2 regions of the Oceanicaulis sp. LC35 genome follow, and region 2 is predicted to be linked to the other one. Evidence: riboswitches for the same ligand, from Rfam matches in the RefSeq annotation. Region 2 holds a riboswitch; the other holds the start of a gene.
The links. Region 2 has a riboswitch for cobalamin ahead of ACFELO_RS08965 (acyl-CoA thioesterase). Riboswitches for the same ligand answer to the same signal wherever they lie in the genome.
Positions count from the first base shown of each region.

Region 1: linked by a shared signal. The riboswitch ahead of ACFELO_RS12575 (TonB-dependent receptor domain-containing protein) and the one ahead of ACFELO_RS08965 (acyl-CoA thioesterase) in region 2 are both predicted to bind cobalamin.

Region 1 covers NZ_CP170485.1:2,635,968-2,645,436, forward strand. Annotated here, with positions in the region: gene ACFELO_RS12550 (sodium:solute symporter family protein) at 1-1,781, opposite strand, end outside; gene ACFELO_RS12555 (DUF4212 domain-containing protein) at 1,793-2,119, opposite strand; gene ACFELO_RS12560 (ABC transporter ATP-binding protein) at 2,350-3,117, opposite strand; gene ACFELO_RS12565 (FecCD family ABC transporter permease) at 3,114-4,103, opposite strand; gene ACFELO_RS12570 (ABC transporter substrate-binding protein) at 4,100-4,912, opposite strand; gene ACFELO_RS12575 (TonB-dependent receptor domain-containing protein) at 4,953-6,905, opposite strand; cobalamin riboswitch at 7,058-7,258, opposite strand; gene ACFELO_RS12580 (2Fe-2S iron-sulfur cluster-binding protein) at 7,291-7,611, opposite strand; gene ACFELO_RS12585 (NAD(P)/FAD-dependent oxidoreductase) at 7,669-8,886, opposite strand; gene tsaE (tRNA (adenosine(37)-N6)-threonylcarbamoyltransferase complex ATPase subunit type 1 TsaE) at 9,025-9,469, shown strand, end outside; gene ACFELO_RS12595 (aminoglycoside phosphotransferase family protein) at 9,467-9,469, shown strand, end outside.
Region 2 covers NZ_CP170485.1:1,882,876-1,892,344, reverse strand. Annotated here, with positions in the region: rRNA gene ACFELO_RS08985 (23S ribosomal RNA) at 1-261, shown strand, start outside; rRNA gene rrf (5S ribosomal RNA) at 345-459, shown strand; tRNA gene ACFELO_RS08975 (tRNA-Met) at 577-653, shown strand; gene ACFELO_RS08970 (alpha/beta hydrolase) at 757-1,836, opposite strand; gene ACFELO_RS08965 (acyl-CoA thioesterase) at 1,953-2,774, opposite strand; cobalamin riboswitch at 2,813-3,014, opposite strand; gene ACFELO_RS08960 (DEAD/DEAH box helicase) at 3,315-4,670, shown strand; gene ACFELO_RS08955 (amidohydrolase family protein) at 4,744-6,156, shown strand; gene ACFELO_RS08950 (hypothetical protein) at 6,159-7,049, opposite strand; gene ACFELO_RS08945 (pirin family protein) at 7,052-7,993, opposite strand; gene ACFELO_RS08940 (FkbM family methyltransferase) at 8,019-8,957, opposite strand; gene ACFELO_RS08935 (M20/M25/M40 family metallo-hydrolase) at 9,066-9,469, shown strand, end outside.

The sequences.
Region 1 (9,469 bases), 750 kb from region 2:
CCCTCGGGCGAGACGCCCAGGAACCATTGGTCGCCCGTGCCGATCGCGAAGTCCGGCAAGACACCGAAGACGCCCGCCAGGAAGATCAGTCCGAAGACGATCGCCCCGATCAGCATGGCGCGGGTGTCGCCCTGCTCCTTGAGGCCGAAGTGCATGATCAGCAGCACGATGCCGACGATCAGCGCCACGACGCCCAGCACGACCGAGCTGAAGCCGATCTTGAAGTGCACGATATAGGCGGCCGTGATGATCAGACCGATCAACATGCCGGAAATCGCGCCTTCCTTGTTCATCCGCTTCCAGAAGATGCCCAGGAAGATCACCGGGAAGAAGCTGGCGGCGGCGAGACCGAAGGCGAACGCCACCACAGCGGCCACAAAGCCCGGCGGGTTGATGCCGGCGTAAATCGCCACCAGCACCGCGCCCACTGCAGCCAGACGCGCCACAAGCAGCTCCTGGGTGTCTGACATGTTCTTGAACAGCACCTTGCGGCACAGATCGTGAGACACGGCCGAGCTGATCACCATCAGAAGACCCGCAGCGGTGGACAGCGCTGCGGCCAGGCCGCCCGCCACCACCAGACCGATCACCCAGCCCGGCAAGCCGCCGATCTCGGGATTGGCCAGCACGAAGATGTCCCGGTCAAGCCGCGTCATCTCGTTGGTTTCAGGGTCCGCACGATACTGGATGCGACCGTCGCCATTCTTGTCGGTGAATTCGAGAAGCCCCGTATTCTCCCAGTTGTAGAACCATTGCGGGGTCGCGCCCTCGCCCATTTCGGACGCCCTGGCGTCGCCACGCGCGACTTCTTCGGAATAGACGCTTTCATTGACCGTCTCGATGAAGTTCGAGCGGGCGAACACCGCAACCGCCGGCGCGGTGGTGTACAAAAGCGCGATGAAGACCAGCGCCCAGCCTGCCGAACGACGCGCGTCCGACGCCTTGGGCACGGTGAAGAAGCGGATGATCACGTGCGGCAGACCGGCGGTGCCGACCATCAGCGCCACAGTGATGGCGAAGACGTCGATCATCGATTTCTGACCGTCGAGATAGGACGAGAAGCCCAGCTCTGACAGCGTTCGATCGAGATTGACCAGAAGGGGCGTGCCGTCAGCCGTATTGCCGATGAAACCCAGCTGGGGCAGCGGCGTGCCGGTGATGGACAGGCTCAGGAAGATCGCCGGAACCGTATAGGCGAAGATCAGCACGCAGTACTGGGCCACCTGGGTGTAGGTGATGCCCTTCATGCCGCCAAGCACGGCGTAGAACAGAACGATGATCGCCCCGATGATCACCCCGATGGTGATATCGACGCCCAGGAAGTTGGAGAAGGCGATGCCCACCCCGCGCATCTGGCCGGCGATATAGGTGAAGGAGATGAACAGGGCGCAGATCACTGCCACGATGCGGGCGGCCTGGCTGTAATACCGGTCCCCCACAAAGTCGGGCACGGTGAACTTTCCGAACTTGCGCAGATAAGGCGCCAGCAACAACGCCAGCAGCACGTAGCCGCCTGTCCAGCCCATCAGATAGACCGAACCGTCATAGCCCGAGAACGCCACAATGCCCGCCATGGACAGGAAGGAGGCGGCGCTCATCCAGTCGGCGGCGGTGGCCATGCCGTTGAAGACCGGGTGCACATCGTGCCCGGCCACATAGAAATCATCGGTCGAACCGGCCCGCGCCCAAACGGCGATGCCGATATAGAGCCCGAAAGTGCCGATGACGAAAAAGGCCGTCCAGAACAGGGTCGACGGCAGACCCATTACGGTCGCTTCCATGATCGCCTCCCCTATCCCTCGTCATCATCGACGTCGAACTTCTGCTCGATGCGATGCATCATTGCGGAATAGACGAAGATCAGAACGACAAAGACATAGATCGCGCCCTGTTGCGCGAACCAGAAGCCCAGCGGCGCGCCGCCGATGGAGAAATTGTCCAGAACGTCACGGAACAGAATTCCGAAGCCGTAGGACACGATGAACCAGATCGCGAGCAGAACCCCCATCAGGTTCAGGTTCGCGCGCCAGTATTTCTGGAATTTCGACTCGGTAATCATGTGATCATCGGGCGGCCCTTTCGGCGGCACGCCTCCGGTGGGATGGTCTGACTCAGCCATCGTGCTCCTCCCTTTTCATCGGGGTTTTCCCCGTATGAGCAAGAGGGTGTCAGTCCTCTCGTGGAGCGTGCAGCCCGACATTGGTCGAAGCCGCAACACGACAAACGCCCCTCTCCGACCGCAGGGCGAGAAATTATCTATCGGTTTCAAATAAATAGGTCGGCGCACCCGGAAGGGCGTCCGGCAATATCCGCAACCATGCGCGCAAATGCTGCGCAGCACGTCCACGATCAGATCAGGGCGAATCCCCCACCCGGAGCAGCGGTGACGCCAAACACCTGCGCCAGCACCTGTTCGGTCAGCGCCTCGTCCGGTGTGGCGAGTGTGTGCAACCGCCCTTGATGAATCACCGCGACCCTGTCCGCGTGGCGACGGGCCAGCTCCAGATCATGCAAGGCGCAGATCACGCTGGCGCCCTGATCGGCCTGAGCCCGCAAGACGCGCATGGCTTCCAGCTGATGACGCGGGTCGAGCGCTGCAATCGGTTCGTCCGCCAGCAGCACCGGCGCCCCGGTCGCCAGCACGCGCGCCAGATGCAAACGCGCCTGCTCGCCGCCTGAGAGCTCATGGATCAGGCGGTCTTTCAGCTCAACAGCCCCCGCCTTCTCTAGCGCCGCATCCACCGCGTCGCGATCCGCAGCCCCCAATCGATCATAAGCGGCCCCGCCCCAGGCGAAGCGCCCAAGCGCGACCAGATCCCCGCCGGTCACCGACCAGGCGACGGCCCGGTCCTGGGGCAGATAGGCCATCTGTTGGGCCCGTGCTTTGGGCGTCAGGCTTCCCACAGGCGCGCCATTGAGCAGCACGCCGCCCATATCCGGCTCGATCAGGCCCAGCATCGCCTTGATCAGCGTTGACTTTCCCGCCCCGTTCGGACCGATGAGCGCGATCATCTCGCCCGCTTTCACCTCGAACGAGATGTCAGACAGGATGTCCCGGTCGCCGCGCAGGACCCTCAGCCTGTCCACCAGGATCCGGTTCTCGATCGGTCCCGTCATTGCCCCATCCCTCGCGCCCGCGCGGCGATCAGGATGAAGACCGGCGCACCGATCATCGACACCATCACGCCCAGGCGCAGCTCCTGATCGAGCGGCGCCAGACGCAGCAACAGATCCGCCAGCGCGATCAGCACCCCGCCAACGAGCGCGCTCGGCCCGATCAGGTCCGCCGGATCGTGTCGCACGAAAGGCCGCACCAGATGCGGCGCGACAATGCCGACAAACCCGATAACGCCCGAGATCGCCACGGCCGCGCCTGTCAGAAGCGCGGCGGCGCCAATAACGCCCGTGCGGGTCCGCCCCAGATGGACGCCCAGCGTCTGCGCTGTCTCTTCCCCCAGCGCCAGCGCGCGCAGTCCGGGCGCGACAAGCACAGCCAGCACGCCACCGACCAGCCATAAGGGCGCCACAAACATCAGATCATCAAGCGAGCGATTGGTGACCGAACCCAGCATCCAGGTGACCATGTCTGACAGGGCGAAACGATTGGGCGCCAGATTGATCGCCAGCGCACCCAGCGCGCCCGCAAAGCTCGACAGGCCGACGCCCACAAGGATCAGCTGCACCGCACTGATGCGTGCCGCCGCCAGCACGGACAACACCACTGTTGCGGCGGCCGCGCCCGCCACCGCCAGGACCGGCGCCGTGAAAGCGCCCAGAAAACTCAGCCCGAAATAAAGTGCGATGATCGCCCCCAGCGAGGCGGACGCGGACACGCCCAGCACGCCCGGTTCGGCCAGCGGATTGCGCAGTAATCCCTGCATCAGCGCCCCCGAAGCGCCCAACGCCGCCCCCACGCCCAGCGCCGCCAGAACGCGGGGCAGGCGGATTTCCCATACGATGATGTGCGCGGTCTCATCCCCCCCGCCAAAGATCGCCGACAGGGCTTCGGATGCGGACAGATCCGATGTGCCCAGCACGGCTGACAGGATCAGGACCAGCACGGCCACACTCACAAGCGCGGCGTTCAGGGAGACGCGATTCACGGCATGGCTCCATCCAGACGGGGAAACAACGCATTCGCCGCCTGCCGCGCGCGCAACGCCTCATCCGCCATGAACCAGGCGCCGCAGGACAAGGCGGCGGCGTCGAGATAGATCACCGGCGTCGTCTCCATCATGCGCCGGAACACGGTGTGACGGCTCGCCGACCAGCTGTCTAACGGCGCGGTCTCGCCATCAAAGAAAGCCGCCAGAATCACATCCGGTTGCTGCTCGTGCAAGCGTTCAAGCGGCAAGGTCACCCAGCCGCTTCGCCCCTGTTCGGCGATGACATTGTCAAAGCCCGCCGCGTTCATGAAGGCGTCCATCATCGTGTCCGCCCCGGCGGTGAAGCCCGACGGGGTCATGTAAAGCGCCTTGAGGCGCGGTCCGTCCGACGCCCGCGCCAGCTGGGTCCGCATATGACGGATGCGCATCTCGCCGGTTTCAGATCGTCCCAGCGCTTGGGCCGTGCGGCGGATCATGGCTTCCACGCCGTCAAAATCGGACGCATAGCCCAGCTCGAACGTCTCAAGCCCGAGCCGCTCGAAATAGGCGCCCGCACGACCGCCGGCGTCATAGCCGCGCACGATGAGGTCGGGGCCAAGCGCCAGCACATCCTCGGCGTCGTCGCGAATTTGCGGCAGGCCGTCGGCTTGGGCGCGCAGATAGGAATGGCGGTCATCGGCATGGTCAGAGACCGCAAGCACATGATCGGGATCCGCGAGGCCGAGCACATACTGGTCCGCGCAATAGTCCAGAGAGACCACGCGCGGCTCGAGCGCCGCCGCCGGAGAAGCGGCGACGGCGCCCATGGCCAGGGCGGCTATGATAGGGGGGGCCGCCCGGACCATTTTACGGACGCACCCGCACGCCGAAGGTCACCGCACGCGGCGTGCCGGCGAAGCCCGCGACCGGCTCATAGGTTTCATCCAGGAGATTGCGCACGCCCAGCACCAGCTGGAGCCGCTCATACACATCCAGCACGCCGGTCAAATCGACCGTGTCATAGGACGGGGTGCGGCCTGCGCCGCTGGCGTAGAAGCCGTCATCGTCATAGGTGGCGTCCAGACGCTCGCCTACATAGCGCCAGGTGGCGCTGAGGGAAGCGATCTCGATCGGGCGCCACGTCCCCGTCACCGCCCAGCTGTCTTCGGGACGACGCAGCAATTGCACCCCGGTCGTCGCGTTCACCGCGTCGGTATAGGTGTAGTCCACCCGCAGGCTGGCCTGATCGACCGGGGCCCACTCGGCGAACGCCTCAAAGCCCTGCAGGTCCGCTTCGCCGACATTGCGGTTCTGGCCGATAAACAGAGCGCCGTCATAAACGTACTCGATCAGGTCCTCGATCTCACTGTCATACCAGACCGCCCCGAACCGAAGCGCATCCTCACGCCCCGCCAGCGCCAGAGCACTGTCAAAGCCGATCTCGAACGTCTTGCCCTCTTCCGGGTCAAGGTCGGGGTTGGCCGCCACATAGGCCGAGCTTGAATAGCGCTCGGACAGGCTGGGCGCCTTGAAGGACGCGCCATAGCTGGCGCGCAGGCGCGTGTTGAGCACATCCAGACGATAGACCGCGCCCAGATTGAAGGTCGTCTGGCCGCCAAAGGCGTCATAATCGTCAAACCGGATGGACCCGGTCACGTCCAGACGTGCGGTCAGGCCCGCCTGCACCGCGGCATAGGCCGACCACAGGTCTTCGCTGACCGACAAGGGCGCATTGAAGGCGGTGTCCGTCTTTGCGCGCTCGTCCTGATACTCGACGCCGAAGCTGACCACCGGATCGATCAGGGCGGACAGGCTGTCCGGCGTCCAGACACTGGACCATTGGGCGAACGCGCGCTCGCCGTCATAGCGATCCGTGACCGCACCATCATTGAAGCTGTCCAGCGCCATCTCCACACGACCTGCGCGCAAACGGCTCTCGAAATTATTCACCGGACGGGCGTAGACCAGCCCCAGGCTCCACAAGGTGCTCTCGTCCTCGCTGCGCAGGTCCGGATCATCGGCGCGCTGGAAGCCAGAGGGGCCACCGGAAAAGGTGTCAAAATCGACCTGGGATTCGCGGTGACGCACCAGAGCTTCAAGGCTCAGCGCTTCGGTCAGTGCAAAGCCGCCATTGGCCGACAATACAGTGAACTCGGACGGGTCAGGATCGCCATTCCGGGTCGAGATGCGCTCCGGCGTCACGTCATAGCCATTGCTTTGCTGGTATTCCGCCGTGGCGGCCAGATTGAACCGGCCTTCGCGAAGCCCACCGCCAACAAGCGCGTGATAGGTGTTGAAATCACCTACAGAGGCTTCGCCATAGACTTCAGAACCGGATTCCGGCGCGCGGCGCGGCAGGATATTGATCACCCCGCCCACAGCGTCCGAGCCGTAGAGCGAAGAGAGCGGACCGCGCACGATCTCGATCCGGCCCGCATCCCCCACAAGGTCAGAGCCAAAATTGAACGCGCCGTTCGATGCGGCGAGATCATTAAGACGGATGCCATCATAAAGCGCGAGGACATGCTTGGAGTTCGTGCCGCGTACAAACACGCTGGCGGTCGAACCTGCGGGACCGGACTGCACGACGGCAAGACCCGGCGTCGCAGCGAGCGCCTCAACGAGGGTGTTCTGGTTCTTGAGATCGATCTCGGCGCGGTCGATCACGTCGAGCGTGGCGGGAAGACGTTCCAGCAAGCTGGGCGCGCGCACGCCGGTCACCACGATGGTGTCGTCAGGGGTTTCAACCGTCTCGAAGGCGAGCGCCGGAGCGATTGAGAGCGCGGCGGCGAGGGCCGCGAGGGAAATACGGGCTTTCATCTGAAGCCTCCGTTCGCGACCGGGCGCGAGCGACCCGGACGGCAGCGAGTGCAACGGCGCTTCATCCTGACGAGGTCAGGACAAGTCTCGACGCGCCGGACGTCGCTGCAGACGGAAGACTTCCGCGTTCAGATGGTGTGTTCCCGCACCGTGAACGAGCGACCGCGTCGGCAGGTCTCCTGGCTTGCGGGTCAATGCGGTGCGCCGCCTTCCCAGATCTGACGATCCAGTGGCCGTTAGCGCCTCGCTCGCCGCTCACAGTTGCGGGTACAGCCCCGGACCAGACGCTTGCGCGTCGCACCGGTGTTCCCTCTTCGCTCCCTCGCGGGAGAACCGTCGCGTATCTCGGTGTGTAGTCGGGGGACGCGCCCCCGGTCAAGCGGGCCTAGCCTTGCTCTTCAGGCAGGCGCACGATCAAGCCATCCAGCTCAGCTGTGACCTTGATCTGGCAGGACAGACGCGAAGTCTCCTGAACATCGCTGGCGAAATCGAGCATGGATTCTTCCATGGACGAGCGCTCGCCGGTCTTGTCCGTCCAGGCCGGGTCCACATAGACATGGCAGGTCGCACAGGCGCAGGCGCCGCCGCAATCGGCGTCGATGCCGGGCACCATGTTGCGGATCGCGCCTTCCATGACGGTCAGCCCGTCCTGCACATCCACTTCATGGGTGGCGCCGTCATGCTCGATATAGGTGATCTTGGCCATGTCAGTCGTCTTCTCATTCGATCGGGTGCAGGCCCGGGCCCGCGTGTTGGGCGCTATTTAGGACAGGAAATCGCGCATCGCCACTCCGGGATCCCGCAAACGGTCCGGATCCGGCGTTGCGCTCATGGCGATCATGCGCTGGGCGGCCATGTATTCCGGCGCGGAATTGACCGCCTCACACGCCACGATGCGCCCGTCTTTGAGATGGAAGAGCGCGAACTTGCCCTCTTCGGGATCGCCCCGGCGCACCATGGTGTCCGCGCCCTCGATCAGGCCGGTGATCTGCAGCTTCATCTCGTACTGGTCCGACCAGAACCAGGGCACAGGGTCATAATCGACCTCCAGGCCGCAAATGGCTTGCGCCGCGGCCTTGCCCTGATCAATAGCGTTCTGAACCGATTCCAGCCGGATCGAACGGTCATAGCGCTTGGAATGAAAGCGCGCGACATCACCGATGGCGTAGATGCGTTCATCCTCGGTGCGGGCGGTTTCATCGACCAGTACGCCATCCTGACATGCCAGACCTGCGGCGCTGGCCAGATGATCATTCACCGTCAGACCGGCTGCGACCAGCACGGTATCGGCCTCGACAATCTCGCCATCACCCAGCTCGACGCCCGTCACCTTGCCGGCTTCGCCAACAATCGCTTTCACCGGCGCGTTGACGCGCAGATCGACGCCATAACCGCGATGGATCGCTCCGAACCAGCCGCCCAACAAAGGACTCGCCGTCCGGCACATGGGGCGCTCGGCGGCTTCCAGCACGGTCACGCTCATGCCGCGCTTGCGCGCAGACGCCGCGACTTCAAGGCCGATATAGCCCGCGCCGATGATGGCGATGGATTGGGCCTCATGGAAGGACGCAGAGAGGTCTTCGGTTTCCGCCAGCGTGCGCAGCACATGCACGCCTGAAAGCTCTGCGCCGGGCAGCGGCAGGCGGCGCGCTTCACCCCCCGTGGCCAGGATCAGATGCTCATAGCGGATACGTTCGCCGGTATCGGTGATGACTTCGCTGGCGCTGCGATCAATCGCGGTCACCCGCACGCCGGTGCGCAGATCCACATCGGCCTTGTCATACCATTCAGCCGGTTTGAGCCAGAGCCGGTCCACCGGCAGCTCGCCCGCGAGATAGGCTTTGGACAGGGGCGGACGTTGATAGGGCGCGGCGGTTTCGCCCGCCAGAATGATGATCGACTGATCATACTTGCGCTTGCGCAGCTCGGCGGCTGCGGACAAGGCGGCCTGGCCGCCACCGATAATGACCGTTCCGGACACTGCGATCCGCGCTCCCTGTTGTCTCGTTCTTGTGCGCGCATGGCGCCGCGCCCGCCGGTGCAAGTCAAGCGCTGTGCTGCGCAAGCGCGAGCGCTGCGAACTCTTGCCGCTGTGCGCGAGCCGTCCTATCAGCCTTGTATGACCGAGCTTGTCCTGTCCCTGCCTGATCCCGCCGCCAACGCCGATCTCGGCGCGCGACTGGCGCGTCTGTTGAAGGCGGGCGATGCGGTGCTGCTGGAAGGCGGGCTGGGCGCAGGCAAGACCACGCTGGCGCGCGGGGCGATCGAGGCCTTGACCGGCATTGCCGATGCGCCGAGCCCCACCTACACCCTCGTGCAGCATTATGAGACCCAAGAGGGTCTGGTTCTGCTGCATGCCGACCTCTACCGGCTTGAAGACCCCGAAGAGCTTGATGAGCTGGGAATCGACGAGGCGCTTGATCATGGCGCGGCCCTGATCGAATGGCCCGACCGCATGGGCGGCTGGCGGCCCGCCGACCGGCTGGACATCACCCTTGAAGACACCGTGGCGGGCGGACGCACCGCACGCCTCAAAGCCCATGGAAGCTGGGAGACGCGCCTTG
Region 2 (9,469 bases):
TTGGATACTTGAGAGGAGCTGTCCCTAGTACGAGAGGACCGGGATGGACGCACCTCTGGTGGACCTGTTGTTGCGCCAGCAGCATAGCAGGGTAGCTAAGTGCGGAAAGGATAACCGCTGAAAGCATCTAAGCGGGAAGCCCCCCTCAAAACCAGGTATCCCTATCAGAGCCGTGGAAGACCACCACGTTGATAGGCTGGAAGTGGAAGCGTAGCGATACGTGAAGCGGACCAGTACTAATTGCTCGATCGGCTTGATCCAACAATGCTCATGGGCGGCGATCGCTTCGCCCCATGAAGCCCACTAAGTCAGTACGTCTCTACATTATGCATCGGTCTTGCCGACCGGGTGGTTATAGCGAAGGCTCCACACCCGTTCCCATCCCGAACACGGCCGTTAAGACCTTCTGCGCCAATGGTACTATGTCCTAAGGCATGGGAGAGTAGGTCGCCGCCCGGTCCGCTAGACTCGATGCATGCTCCGTTTATGAAGTCACTGAGACTGACGTCGCCAGACACAGCGCGACGTTTGCTTCTGCAGCCAGTTTGTTGTTTAACAATCGTGTTGCAGCCCTGATGCGGGGTGGAGCAGCCCGGTAGCTCGTCAGGCTCATAACCTGAAGGTCGTAGGTTCAAATCCTACCCCCGCACCCAATACTCAAAAAGCCCCGCGCCATCTGGCCGGGGCTTTTTGCTGTTCTGGGTATGGCTTGAGCCAGTAGAAAGGGGCGGACCGTATCCGCCCCTTCCGCTCTGATCAGGCCAGATGCTCTTCAAAGAAGCTCTGGAGCGTATCGAAGGGGATGATGTCGACCTGGTCGTAGAGATCACAATGGTCGGCGCCCTCGATAATCATCAGGCGTTTGGGCTCTGCGGCTGCGGCGACCGCGTCTTCGCTGAAATAGCGTGAATGCGCTTCAGACCCTGCGATCACCAGCATGGGGCGCGGCGAGATCTCGTTCACATAGCTCAGAAGCGGCATGTTCATGAAGGAGAGCGGATTGGTCACCGTCCAGCCTTCATTGGAGTTCACAGAGCGTGGGTGATAGCCGCGATCGGTCTTGTAATAGGCGTGATACATCCGGATGACCGGGTTATCGATGCCCTCAATGCTGTCGGGGAGGCCGCCGGCCAGCGCGGGCTCGACGCTTTCGGCGTCCGCCCAGCGTTGTTCGCTGAGACGGGTGAGCTCGGCGGTGCGTTGTTCGGCGGTCAGGGAGTCGTAATAGCCCTTCGCCATGACGCGGGACATGTCGTACATGCTCGCGGTCGCCACGGCCTTGACGCGCTTGTCTGCCGCAACGGCGTTCAGCGCCATGCCGCCGAAGCCGCAAATGCCGATAATGCCGATCCGCTCCCGGTCCACGTCCGGGCGCAGGCCCAGAGCGTCTACAGCCGCCATGAAGTCCTCGGTGTTGATGTCAGGCGAGGCGACATTGCGGACCTCGCCGGCGCTTTCACCCACATAGGAGGGGTCAAAGGCGAGGGTGACGAAGCCACGCTCGGCCATCGTCTGGGCGTAAAGGCCCGCCGATTGTTCTTTTACCGCGCCAAACGGTCCGGCAACGGCGATCGCCGGGCCCGGCTGCGGGCTTGCATCTTTCGGACGATAAAGGTCGCCAACGAGCGGCACGCCATAGCGATTGATGAAACGGATCTTGGAATGGTCCACGCGATCACTTTTGGGGAAGGTCTTGTCCCAGTCCTGGGTCAGGGACTGGGCCGAAGCGCGGCCCTGACCGAGCGCGGACGCACCAAGGGCGGCTGCGGTAACGCCCGCCATTTTAAGAACATGGCGCCGATCATGGCCGGAGGGGGAGGTGGAAGTGTCCGTCATTGTGATTTTCCTCTCTCGGGAGCTTTCATGACAGAACAATAAGTCGCGCGCGGGCGCGCGATAATCCGGCCTGGAGTCATATGCTTTATGCGGAAAACAACTCAATCGGGCGGCATTTATATGGGCTGAGGCTTTCCCTGCTCATCCACGGCCACCATCACATAATCGGCGCTACCCGCGCGGCGCTGGTCTCCCGTGAGCAGGTTCTCGGCCCATAGGTCGACCGCCACATGGATCGAGCTGCGGCCGGTTTTCAGGATGTCGGCGCGGATATCGACCATCTCGCCCTCATGGACCGGCTGGGTGAAGCGGCTTTGCGGGCTGGCGGCCATGACGACGCGGGCTTTCGCCCGGCGCGTGGCGAGCACATAGGCCGCCCGGCCCATCAGGGCGAGCGCGTCGCCGCCAAACAGGGTGCCGTAATGATTGGTCTGGGGCGGGAAGACCAGGTCCTGAAAGCGCAGGCTCGAGGCGAGGGCGAGATCCTCGCTCAGCTCCTCCAGCCCGGCGTGACTGCTCGCCAGCCCTGACAGGGGCGGCAGGGGATCCGCCTTGTCCCGGGTGTTGGCCACCAGGGTGAAACGGCCTGTGGTGGCCAAGCGTCGTTCCCCGGTCAGCGCGGCTTCGCCCCAGAGCTTCACCTCCACACCGATCGAGCGACAGCCGACGCGGAGGAGAAAGGCTTGTGCTTCCACGAGCTCGCCCACATGGATGGGGGCGTTGAAATCGACCCGGTCACAGCTGGCGGTGACAAAGCTGTCGCGGCCATGCCGGGAGGCGGCGAGAAAGGCCGCCTTGTCCATCAGGGCCATGGCTTCCCCGCCGAACAGCGTGCCATGATGATTGCACAGGGAGGGAAAGACCTGTTCGATCATGTGTACGACCGGCGCAGGATGGATCTCGACCGCCGCATCAACGGTCGCGCATACGTCATTCATGTCTGGTTCGCCGACACACCCCGTCCAGCGCCTAATCGGTTCGTGAACTGCGACCGGCAGGTCTCCTGGCTCGCGGGCCGTGACGTTTCGCCTTCCCGTGGCCGCGAGAGCCCAGTGGCGTTTTGAAACGTCTTCACCGCTTACAGTTGCGGGGGCAGCGCCGGACTTGCCGCCATGAAAAGGGCGGCTCACCGGTCTTCCCGATTAACCCCTTGCGGGGACCGACGCAGTTGGAGCTATCGCTCCGGAATGGGCAGTCTGGCGCTCGAAGTTTTATAAACAATCAATAATAAACGGATTTGCATCCGTCTTGCGTGCTTGCCTTTCTGCGCGATTGGGCGCAAGGAGGCGCTACGCAAGCACGCGCCCCGGATCGTCCGGGTTGCGCGGCGACGGATCAGCCGGAGCGAGTCTCGCTCCCGTTACGAGGTCCGGGCGTGGGCGATGATCGCCCTTGTACGGCGGCTGAACGATCCAGTTGTCCCATTGAAAACGACACAGCGCCCGGAGGTCGTCCGAGAGCGCTCCATTGAGGTTATCTTGACCAAATTTACCGACTTCGGTCTCAATCCGTCCATTCTCACCGCCATTTCAGAACAAGGTTATGAGACCCCGACGCCGATCCAGGCGCGCGCCATTCCCGCAGTGATGAAGGGCCATGACCTGATTGGTCTGGCCCAGACCGGCACCGGCAAGACCGCAGCGTTCGTGCTGCCGCTGGTTCACCAGCTTCTGACCGAGAATAAGCAGGCGCCGGGCCGCTCTTGCCGCGCGCTGATCCTGGCGCCGACGCGTGAGCTCGCCGCCCAGATTGAAGAGCAGGTGAAGGCCTATACCGCCCATACCAAACTCACGAGCACGGTGGTGTTCGGCGGCGTCAAAGCCGGCCCGCAGATCAAGGCGCTGGCGCGCGGCGTTGATATTCTTGTGGCGACGCCGGGCCGTCTTCTGGACCATCTCGGTGAGCGCAAGGCGCGGCTTGATCTCACCCGTTTCGTCATTCTGGACGAAGCCGACCAGATGCTCGATCTCGGCTTTATTCCGGCGATCCGCAAGCTGTTGCGCATGGTGGGCGAGGAGCGTCAGACGCTGATGTTCTCTGCGACCATGGCGCCGGCGATCCGTCAGCTGGCCGATGACTTTCTCGACAACCCTGAAACCGTGGCGGTGACCCCGCCGTCCAAGCCTGTCGAGCGGATCGACCAGAAGGTCTTTTACACCGAGGCCTCGGCCAAGCCGGACGCTCTTATCGATCTGATGGCGCCCGAGGCCGGCAAGCGCGCGATCATTTTCACCCGCACCAAGTACGGCGCGGACCGGGTCGCCAAGCGTCTGGTGAAATACGGCCACAAGGCCAACGCCATTCATGGCGACAAGAGCCAGAACCAGCGCATCCGGGCGCTGGACGCCTTCAAGACCGGTGAAGCCCCGGTGCTGGTGGCGACCGATATCGCCGCCCGCGGCATCGATGTGGACGGCGTCGATCTGGTGGTGAACTACGAATTGCCGAACGTCGCCGAGAACTATGTTCACCGCATCGGCCGGACTGCCCGTGCAGGCGCCAGTGGCCGCGCCGTGGCGCTGTGCGCGCCCGATGAGCGCGTCATGCTCAAGGACATTGAGAAGACCATGGGCGTCGCCATTCCGGGCCTCAATGACGCCCCGCCCATGCCCAAGGGCGAAGCGGCCAAGTCCAAGCGCCGTCGTCGCGGCGGTCGCCGCGGCCAGGGCCAGGGGCAGGGCGAGGGCCAGGGGCAGGCTCAGGCTCAGGCCAGCGCTCCGCGTGGCGGTGAGGGCTCCAAGGGCGGGCCGCGCGGCGGCAAGCCCCAGCGTCATCGCCGGGGCGGTGGCGGCGGCGGTCAACGCCGGTCCGGTGGCCCGCGTGCAGCGGAATAGGCTTATAAGCAGACCGTAACTTGCCAGACGCGCGAGTCTCAGCACCCTGAGCCCCAGCTTCAGGGGAGATGAGATGCGTCAGCTTTTGCGTGCGGTTGTTCTGAGTGTCATCGGTCTCGGCTCCGCCGGGACCGCTCTTGCTGTCCAGCCGGCGCCTGACGGGCTCGACCCGGTCGAGCCCTATCTCGCCTTCGAGGAGGGCCCGGTTCTGATCGAGCATGTGCTCGTCCTGGACGGGACGGGCGCGCCCGCCCAACCGGATATGAGCGTGCTTCTGGAAGACGGGCGCATCACCCGACTGGCGCCAAGCTCCGAGTTGGATGTCTCTGGATCCGTGCGCCGTGTGGATGGCGAAGGCCGCACCCTGATCCCGGGGATCGTGGGGGCTCATAACCATACCCACATGCCCGGCGCGCCCTTGCTGCAACGGGCGGCGAGCCGTCTGTATCTGGCGGGCGGGGTGACCACGATTCGCACGGTTGGCGCCGCCTCTCCCATCGCCGATCTCGCCATGGCTGAGGCGGCTGAAACCGGAAGCGCCCTGTCGCCGCGCGTTGCGACCTCGGCCCCTTATGTCAGCGGCCCAGGAGATGCGCCGGTCATGGTGCAGCCCGCCAGCGAGGATGAGGCGCGCGCCTTTGTGCGTCGCTGGGCGGAGACGGGCGTGGGCTGGATCAAGCTCTATCGTCGGGTCGAACCCCATATCGCCGCCGCTGTCATTGACGAGGCCCATGCCCACGGTCTGCGCGTGGCCGGGCATTTGTGTTCCCTGACCTTTGAAGAGGCATCCGCGCTCGGCATCGACACGATCGAGCACGGCCTTGTCTCGGCGAGCGACTTTCTCGCGGACAAGCCCGAGGGCGAGTGCATTGGCGGCACGGTTCCGAACATGGCGCATGTGGATGCGGGTAGCGATGCGGCGCAGCGCGTCTTCGCGACCCTGGTGGAGAACGGAACCGCGCTCGTCTCAACGCTCGCCATCGTCGAAAGCCGGTTCGCCTATCGCTATCAGGGCGAGGAACGCATCGTGCGGTATCTGGCGCCGGCGTTTCAGGAGGCGTATGAAGCGCGTCAGGCCCAGCTTTCACAAAGTGCAAGCGAGACCGATGCCTCCTTTGACAATGCGCTAGCCTTTGAGCGCGCCTTTTTCGAGGCGGGCGGCCTTCTGGCGGCGGGTATCGATCCGGGGCGTCACAACCTGCCAGGCTTTGGCGATCAGCGAAATTACGCATTGTTTCTGGAAGCGGGCTTTTCCCCCGCTGAAGCGCTGCAAGTGATGACGCTGAACGGCGCGCGGGTCGTCGGGCGCGAGGATGAGCTGGGCTCTGTGGAGGCGGGAAAGCTCGCCGATCTGGTGTTGCTGGAGGGAGACCTGATTGCGGACCCCCAGGCCATCACACGCCCGGTTCTGGTCTTTCTGAACGGCCGCGCCTATGACCCGGCCGCACTTCTCGACGGGCTCGAAGGACAGGTGGGGCTGCAATAGCCCTACAAAAACGCCATGCCGGTTTCGCGCATCCAGAACTCATCGAGCTGGGCAAGGGCGTAGCGGTCATGGGCGCTGACGGGCAGGTCCGCCATCACCGTGGCGGGCTCGACCCATCGCTGCTCGATGCCGGGGGCGGCGGGCCAGAGGCCTGAGGACGGTCCGTCACAATAATAGGCTCTGAGTTTCAGCCAGACCCAGTCGCCGAGGGCATGGGCGCCGATAGGGCTGTCATGGCGCGCCTGAACCAGAACGGCTTCTTCAAAGAGATTGCTTTCATTGACGAAGACCGTGCCCTTGCGGGCGTCCCAGGCGGCGTTGAGGGCTTTGGCGTTCTCTGACAGAGGCGCATCCATCCCAAAGCCGGGCAGGCGCCAGTTATGGCCATGGCTGAGGCCGCGCGGATCAGGGGCGAAGAGGTCTGAGGGCGCGAGGACGCCGGGCTGATGGTCGCGCTCGATCAGAACGCGGCTTTCCGCGTCGACGATGATGTAAAGTTGATAGCGCGCTTCGGGAAAGACGGGCGCGATGTCATCTTGGGACTGCGCATAGCCGTCAAAGTCCCACCCCAGGAACATGTGCAGATCACTGCGAGCGTTGTCGGCTTGGCCGCGCACAAATTCGCTATCGTCCTCAAGCGCTTCGCCGAGCACTTTGCGCACGCGTGTTTCGTGAAGCTCGCCGGTCAGTCTCGCAAGATGGCCGAGCGCCAGTACGGCATTGCCGCGCACATACTCATCCTCATGCTCGGCGAGCTGAAGGCAGATGGCCTGAACGTCCACGCGGTCGGGCAGGCCGAGCGCCAGAGCGATGGGCAGGGTCTGCAGATCCTCCAGCGGACCACGCTCGATGATTTGCGCCACCAGCTGTGGGGTAAGCTCGTCCTGAACCATGGCTAGCTGGTGGGGTTTTCTTCTGTGCAGGCAGGCGGTTCGCCCGGTTCGGGATCACCAGGCAGGGGGATGTATTCGCGCTCATCCACCGGCATGTGGAAGTATGTGTCCCTGAAGCCGCCCGCGATGGAGGCGCGCCAGTCGGCTTTGGCTTCCTCGATCCGTTCGCGAGATGTAGAGACGAAATTCCATTCCATGAAGCGCTCGCCCAAGGGCTGACCACCCAGAAGCATCAGGCGCGCATCCTCGGTCACGGTGACGCGTCCAGTGGTCTCGCCCGGAGCGTAGATCGCCATCTGGCCGCCCGTGAGTGTTTCGGAGGCCGTCTGGATGCTCCCGCTCACCACGTGGATCGCCAGCTCGTCATGACCTTCGGGCAGATCAAATTCGGCGCCCGCTTTCGCTTCGATATGGGCATAGACGATCGGGGAGTAGACCTTGACCGGAGAGGTGTGGCCGTAAGCCTCGCCCAGGATCAGCCTGAACTGCGCGCCCCCGATGTCGAAGGCAGGCAATTCGCCAGCGCCATGATGGTGAAACTCGGCGTCGATCTCCTGCTGGTCTTCAGGCAGGGCGACCCAGACCTGAATGCCATGCAGGAACATGCCTTTGGCGCGCGCTTCATCCCCTGTGCGTTCGGAATGGGTGACGCCCTTGCCGGCGGTCATCCAGTTCACATCACCAGGATAGACGGTCTGGTGCACGCCCAGACAGTCGCGGTGATCCATTTCACCATCAAACAGATAGGTGACAGTCGCCAGACCGATATGGGGGTGGGGGCGCACATCAATGCCCTCGCCGGGCTTGAATTGCGCCGGGCCCATCTGGTCGTAGAACACGAACGGACCCACATGGCGGCGCTGCGCAACAGGCAGAATGCGCGCGACGGAGAACCCGCCCAGATCCTTGCTCTTGCCTTCGAGAATGCGTTCAAGAGAGCTCATCGGACGTGTCCTTTGTCAGGGGCGTCTAGCCGGTGGTGCGGTCGAGGATGACGTTCATCCGGGTGCTATGGCGCACGCCATAGCCCTTGCGCATGGCGAGGGCGGCGGCGTCCGGCGCATCGCGGCCATCGGCCATGTCGGCTCGCTCGAGGATGAGCAGGTCCGGCCAGCGGTCTTTGTCGGCTTTGGCGAAGAAGTGGGACAGGATGGCCGCTTCGCCGCCTTCCACATCCACCTTCATGGCATGAGCTTTTTTCAGCTTCAGCTCGTCCATCAGGGTCAGGAGCGTGGTGACGCGTACCGCTTCGCCCTCGGACCCGCCCAGCCGGGCTTGCCCATGATTGCCGGAGATCATGCGCATGACTTCCTCGCCCTCGTAATCGGCGAGGGCGACGCCAGCCATCTCGATATTTCCAAGACCGTTCTGACGCGCGTTGAAACTGAGACGGCGACGCATCTCGCGCTGGGGTTCAACCGCGATGACGCGCGATTTATCTCCGCCCGCTTTCGCCGCGACCAGCGAATAGGCGCCCGCATTGGCGCCGATATCCATGAAGGTCTTGCCCGGCCCCATCAGGGCGCGCAATGAGGCCAGCTCAGCAGGGTCAAAGCATTGCGGCGTCATGAACAGGCGCTTTTCCGACAGATTGTCGGTGGGATGCAGGCGCAGCTTCAGCCCGAGCGCTTCCACATCGGCGACCCCGGCTTTCACACCGTTCAGCGCCAGCGGACGCGCCGCGCCCGCCAGCCGCAGACCGGCGCGTGAAGCGGGCAGGGCCCGGCCAATGGCGAGGCCGATCTTGCTGATGAAACCGGGGGCATAGGCGCCGTATTCCGGCGTCGGCGGCTCATGGGCGATCGGTCCGCCGCGCGAGCGGGCCATGCCTTCGGGGGCCGGCGGAATCGCCAGGGTTTCATCAGTTTCAAGCGAGGCTTGATCGGGATTGGGAGCCGTCTCTGTCATAGCCGGACATATAAACGGTTTTGTCCCCGCCCGCATACCATCAGATCAGGTTTTCACTTTTGCGAAGGCGCCTATAAGGTCAGCCCGAACCGGAGAGGGAGAGACAACATGCTGCGCACCGTCATGGTCGCCGCCCTGGCATCAACCGCGAGCCTGGCTCAGGCCCAGGACGCGGTGTTCGAGCTGGACGCCGAAACCCGCGAAATCGCCCAGAGCCTGGGTCAGACCGCGCTGGCGAGCGATCTGGCCTATGAGATCACCGAATCCCTGACCACGGAAGTGGGGCCGCGTCTGGCGGGTACGCCGCAGGAGGCCCGCGCGCGTGAATGGGCTGTTGAGACGCTTGAGCGTCTTGATTTCGAGAATGTGCGCGTTGAGCCGTTCGAGCTTGATCTGTGGACGCGTGGCCGGTCGGTCTATGAGGAAGTGGCTATTACTGCGCCCTATCCCCAGCCGCTCTACGCCATCTCTCTGGGCGGCGCGGGCGCGACGCCTGAGGGCGGACTTGAGGC